DNA from 2 places in the Bacillus sp. ISL-46 genome. Region 1 is predicted to be linked to the other one. Evidence: riboswitches for the same ligand, from Rfam matches in the RefSeq annotation. Region 1 holds a riboswitch; the other holds the start of a gene.

Region 1 (3,202 bases):
GATACCACCTGAATTAGTAGGGACAATCTTTCCCAAAATAGAGAGGATATTTGATGAAAGGTCCAGCCATTTATATATTTGGGCAATGGTTTGTTTTCTAGAAGTGTCATTCCAGAGGTCGTTACATCGTATCGTTGTTCCCCTATATTTATTAACCAATTTTTTTCTACCATTGATTGATGTATTTCATCAAAGGAGTCCCTTGTTAATTGCTCATAAATCCCAAAAAATTTTTTTAATGAAAATAGGTGGGCGTCTTGGATAGTTTGTGATGATTTTTTTCCATTCAACAGGTGATAGACGGAGTAAATCGTCCGTTCCCTGTTTAATTGTTTGACACTATAAAGAATAATGGATTCAAGTTGCATCATACTAAGTCCCCCGCCGTTTTTCGTACATTATCGACAAAATATCCATTTTTCTTCTTTATTCTATCATGAAATAAAGTAGATTGTTGCCCAAAAATGTGGAAGAATTAGAAATTCAACTATATAATCTACAGGTATATGGGTATTTTTCTATTGAAAAGTTATCGATACAGTTTTACAATAGATATGAGTTATCCGTTTTCAATTTGATAATGGAAAATGTGTAAGAATAATTTTGTTTATATTACTGGGAGGTTTTTTTTCATGGCAAAGTACACAATTGTGGATAAGGAAACTTGCATTGCATGTGGGGCTTGCGGCGCAGCAGCACCAGATATTTATGATTATGATGATGAAGGCATTGCATTTGTAACTCTTGATGATAATGAAGGAATTGTTGAAATTCCAGATGTATTAATCGATGATATGATGGATGCTTTTGAAGGCTGTCCTACTGATTCCATTAAGGTAGCTGACGAAGCTTTTGATGGCAATCCAACTAAATTTGAATAATATTTAGGTAAAACAAATGTTAAGCTACTACCTCTCTCCTTTTTAAGGGAGAGGTTTTAATTTTTTACAAAAAAACAACAGGAGGAATGGGTCCATCCTGTTGTTTTTATTTATTAGACGCTTTTAATTGTTGTGTTCTTATTAATCCATGCCTGCATCCGAATGAACAGAAGCATAAAGATGGATGACATCATAACACCTTTTATTAAGTTAAAAGGTAAGATAGCAGGGACTACCAAATTACGCATATCAGGGAATCCCATAAGAGCAGTATAAGCCGGTAAAATGAAGAAGTAATTTAACAAACTCATCATTACCGCCATTATAGCTGTCCCGGCGATTAACGCTAATGTCATACCTTTTCTAGTTTTGAGTCTATTATATACGAAATATGTTGGCAGGATAAACACAATGCCAGCAGCAAAATTGGCTATATGGCCAACAGGAATTCCTGTAAAACTTCCTGTCTGAATATAATTAAGGACATTTTTAAAAAACTCAACTAATATTCCTGCAATTGGTCCAAAAATCAATGTGGCAATTAATGCTGGGATGTCGCTGAAATCGACAAACAAGAAATTTGGGAATAAAGGCAATGGAAATTGTATTAGCATTAACAGAAATGCAATACTGCTCAACATTCCAATTGACACATAAGCCCTTACATTCATTTTCCTCTGTTTCTTCATCTTCTTCATCTTCCTCTCTCCTTTTTTGATCCATCGCGTTTAGGAAGAGAGGTTCAGCAAACAGTCGAGACCTAAGTAAATAAAAACTCCCTCAAGAAAATCTACTTGAGGGAGTTTACAAAGGCACGCTTAATAAACGTTCATTAAACATTAATTTTTTGAACGTCTGCAGAACCTCCATCTTCTCCCATCCAGACTATACTGTCGGCTTTGGAATCACACCAAATCCTGCCATAAAGGCTCGCGGGCTTATGAGTTTCACTCAAATACCGCCGATCGGGAATTTCACCCTGCCCCGAAGATAGATCGATATATAATTACAAATATAATTATACTGCTTCCTGCATTTTTTGTTAAGTAAAAGGTTTACGTTTTAACGCATTTGTAACTTTTTTAAACAGTTTCCAAAAAAAAAACCGCAGACACTTGAGTCCACGGGTTGTTTATTATCTCAATTTACATTTAATACTTGCTTAGGTTTAATAAGATCCGAGGACAGATGGTTAAGTTGTTTAATACGTGTTACCGTCATATTTCTTTTCCTCGAAATGGAGTACAATGTGTCGCCTTGTTTGACGATATATTGTTTTTTTCCTTTCTCTGTTTTGTCTTCCTTTTGAAGTTTTACATGGGAGCTTGCTTCTAATACATCGTCATTGATTCCAGCTATTCCACCCTGTACATTCTCGCCTGTGTCCGCTTTTCCTAAGAACTTTTCTGGATCCAATGCATATTTCTTATCATATCTCCACTCATGCTGGTGGGTTTCAAAATGAAGATGGGTCCCAGTAGCTTGTCCTGTTCTCCCCATTTTCCCTATTACGGTTCCCTGCTTAATACTTTGACCTTCTAATACAGTTCGCTTGTTTAAATGGGCATAGACAGTAACAAAATGACTTGGATGTTTTATAAATACTACATTTCCGTATGTATTCGAATAATAGGATTTAACTACTTGACCATCATCGACGGCAAGAACAGGGGTGTTCAATTTTCCAGCAATATCAATTCCCTTATGTTTACCCATTCTCGTTCCATATGTATCAGAAATAATACCGTCTGCAGGCCATATCCACCCATCCTTTATCTCTTTCTCATCCTTCATACTTGCTTCGGAATGTATTCCACCTAAAAATAACAAACTGATACATAGCGCCATAATTAGGGCAATAAGAACCCTTTTTATGTAGTCTCGCATTTTCTTCATTCAACCTCCTTAGTTCTTTTCCTCCTCCACACCATATGTTAGTTGTTTCACCTTTAGAACATATACCTTGGTGGAGGAGCGATTAGACATACTTGTTATAATTTGGAGATTATAGTTATTTTATTCATGATAAAAAAAATCAACCACTAGGGGTTGATTGAGAATAATTATTGAAGCGTCTGTAGGTTTGGCGCACGCGGGACTTTGTTTTCCTTTGATAGGTCAAATGTTCCGATTTTTTTTATAGGCGAATTTTTTATAATGACTTTTTCTAAACCAAATTCTTTAGCTGTTAATAACAAGGACTCATAAGCGTTAATCGTAACTTGGTCTTCTCGTAGACTCGAATTTTCATCTATTGTAACTAGTAAAGTTTTTTCTTTAATGGATACATCCTTAATCGGCAGAGCAGGAAAAAGTGAACT
Region 2 (3,202 bases), on a different contig from region 1:
AATGGGTGACCGAGGACTTCCAGCAACACTTAGACACATGAATGGCTATGGCAGCCATACCTTTAAATGGGTTAATGCGGATGGAGCGGCAGTTTGGGTCAAATATCACTTTAAATCCGAACAAGGTGTTAAGAATATGGCACCAGAGCTTGCTGGTAAGTTAGCTGGTGATAATCCTGATTACCATACGGAAGACTTATTTCATGCAATTGACAAGGGGGACTTCCCAGCATGGAGACTCCATGTTCAAATCATGCCTTTTGAAGATGCTGAAACGTATCGCTTCGATCCGTTTGATGTCACAAAGGTATGGTCACATAAGGACTACCCATTAATCGAGGTTGGGCGTATGGTGCTCAACCGTAATCCGGAAAACTATTTTGCAGAGGTCGAGCAGGCCACATTCTCTCCTGGAACAATGGTCCCTGGTGTTGAGGCTTCGCCGGATAAAATGCTTCAAGGCCGACTATTTGCTTATTCGGATGCCCACCGCTATCGTGTAGGACCGAATCATAATTTGCTCCCAATTAATCGTCCAAAGGTAGAAGTAAATAACTATCAACGTGATGGGGCGATGCGTTCCGATCATAATGGTGGTGGTTCGGTTTACTATGAGCCAAACAGTTTTGGAGGACCAAAGGAGGAACCTGAACATAAACAAACTGCCTTCCAGGTTACTGGACTTGCTGAACAAGTAGCCTATGATCAAAATGACCACTACACACAAGCCGGTGATTTATATCGCTTAATGTCAGCAGACGAGCGTGCCCGCTTAATTGAAACAGTGGTAGGCGCAATGAAGCCAGTTGAGAGGGATGACATAAAGCTTCGTCAAATTCAACATTTCTACAAAGCAGACCCAGAATATGGTGAGAAAGTAGCCAAAGGGTTAAATCTAGCTATTCCTCAAGAGGTAAAGTGACTATGAAACTAGTAAAGGCCGTTCATTAAGATGAACGGTCTTTTTTCATGGTAACAAGAGCTGAGATCTAGTCAATTTTTTAATGATTAATCGAACTATTTTTGCAGGAATTTAAGGGCAATGATTAGAATTATATTAATATGATGATTCAAAAGGGGGATTAGCATGAGTATCCAGGTAATAGAAAAAGAAGAAATGAAAGTTGTTGGGATTTCATGGAATGGAACTTACTCACAAATCAGTACACTTCCACGTCTTTTTCAAGAAATGGTTAATCGACTAGAAGAAGTATCCTATCAAACGAAAGAACCTGTATTGATTGCACCTTTTCATAGCCGGGAAACAGAGTTCACCTATTATGTAACAACGCCCGTAGAAAAAATTGACGAAATTCCCGATGGTATGGTTGGATTTACGATTCCGAGTAAAAATTATGTTTTTTCTACCCATAAAGGAAAGCAAGAGGAAGTCGAAATTACATATCAACAAATATATGCTTGGATGAAAGAATATGGCTATGAACAGGATCACAACGCATTAAGCATTGAAGTATATAAAGAAGAGAATAAACATCTGTATGCTTCTGGGGAGCTTCACTTTGATATTTATTTACCGGTAAAGACTTATAAAGAGTAAACTAATTCTTTCAATGGAAGCAAGCTAAGGGAAGAAGCAATCACCTTAGCTTATGGATTTTATGTGAAATAATGATCAAATAATTTTAGAATGAAAATACTTTTTAGTGCGTTTCCCTTTACTGTTACAATAGATTATACTATCATTAATTTAAGAATTGTATATTCCTTCGGGGTCAGGTGAAATTCCTAACCGGCGGTGATGAAGCGATGCTTCTTAGTCCGTGACCCGTTTAACATATTATTGTTAAACGGTGGATCTGGTGAAACTCCAGAGCCGACAGTTAAAGTCTGGATGGGAGAAGGAAAAGACAGGATTAATTGTAGGGTGTAGTGTACCTATTTTTAACCCTTTATTTTCTATTGTCTTTTACAGGACCCTGAGGACTTATTGTCTTCAGGGTCCTTTTCATTTTAGCGTAAGAATTTAAGTGGAACCTAGTAAGGAGAAGGAAATTATGTTTACTGGAATTATTGAAGAAATTGGGGTAGTCGCGAACATCCAGCGGACTGGGGAGTCGTTTGTGTTAGCCATTGAAGCAAAGAAAATACTAAATGATGTTCACCTTGGCGACAGTATTGCGGTCAACGGGGTATGTCTAACGGTGACATCCTTTACGGGAAAGCTGTTCACGGTAGATGTTATGCCCGAAACGGTCAAAGCTTCAAGTTTAAATATGGTAAAGCGAGGTTCCAAAGTAAATCTTGAGCGGGCGATGGCAGCAGGTGGAAGGTTTGGCGGCCATTTTGTCTCAGGACATATCGATGGAACAGGCATAATTAAAAGTAAACAGTCCTTCGAAAATGCGGTCTACTATGAGATTGAAGCGGAGCAGGAATTATTAAAATATGTCATCTTAAGAGGCTCTATCACGGTAGATGGGACAAGTTTGACTGTTTTTGCGGTAACAGAAAATAGTTTTACACTATCGATCATCCCCCATACATTATCGGAAACGATTTTGGGACTAAAAGGGTCAGGGGATATCGTTAATCTAGAATGCGATATGATTGGTAAATACGTTGGACATTTTATCAAAAACCTTTCAAGTGATACAGCGCAAAAGCGTAAGACAGGGATAACGGCACAATTTTTAGCAGACAATGGCTTTAATTAAATGATGGTTGGAAAAGTCTAGTTTTAATTGGTTTGTAATTTTGAAAGGAGAGATGTGGCGTGTTTAATACGATTGACGAAGCTCTTGCTGATTTAAAAGAAGGAAAGGTTGTTATTGCCTGCGATGATGAGAACAGGGAAAATGAAGGGGACTTTATTTCTCTTGCTGAAAAAGCAACGCCTGAGGTTATAAATCTTATGGCCACTCACGGAAGAGGTCTAATCTGTGTTCCCATTGACGAGGCATTAGCTCAAAAGCTCGACTTACATCCAATGGTTTCCAAGAACACGGATCCAAATCGAACAGCTTTTACCGTAAGCATTGACCATAAATTTTCTACCACTGGCATTTCTGCATTTGAACGTTCAGCAACGGTGTTGAGTATGGTTGACCCGGAATCAAAAGCATCTGATTTTTTAAGACCAGGGCATATGTTTCCGCTAATTGCTAAAAAAGGCGGAGTCTTGAGCAGAACGGGGCATACAGAAGCAGCTGTAGACCTTGCAATTTTATGCGGTGCCAAGCCT

The links. A riboswitch is a leader RNA that binds a small molecule or an ion and turns the genes downstream of it on or off. The one in region 1 is predicted to bind FMN.
Region 2: another riboswitch for FMN. It lies ahead of ribE (riboflavin synthase); the one in region 1 lies ahead of J7E67_RS11340 (ECF transporter S component).

What each region holds. Positions count from the first base shown of each region.
Region 1 is NZ_JAGGQR010000016.1:18,257-21,458, forward strand. It holds gene J7E67_RS11330 (YpbB family protein) at 1-371, opposite strand, end outside; gene J7E67_RS11335 (ferredoxin) at 633-881, shown strand; gene J7E67_RS11340 (ECF transporter S component) at 995-1,579, opposite strand; FMN riboswitch at 1,746-1,877, opposite strand; gene J7E67_RS11345 (peptidoglycan DD-metalloendopeptidase family protein) at 2,022-2,777, opposite strand; gene J7E67_RS11350 (hypothetical protein) at 2,945-3,202, opposite strand, start outside.
Region 2 is NZ_JAGGQR010000010.1:184,359-187,560, reverse strand. It holds gene katA (catalase) at 1-922, shown strand, start outside; gene J7E67_RS05190 (GyrI-like domain-containing protein) at 1,088-1,558, shown strand; FMN riboswitch at 1,720-1,868, shown strand; gene ribE (riboflavin synthase) at 2,016-2,675, shown strand; partial or broken gene ribB (3,4-dihydroxy-2-butanone-4-phosphate synthase) at 2,735-3,202, shown strand, end outside.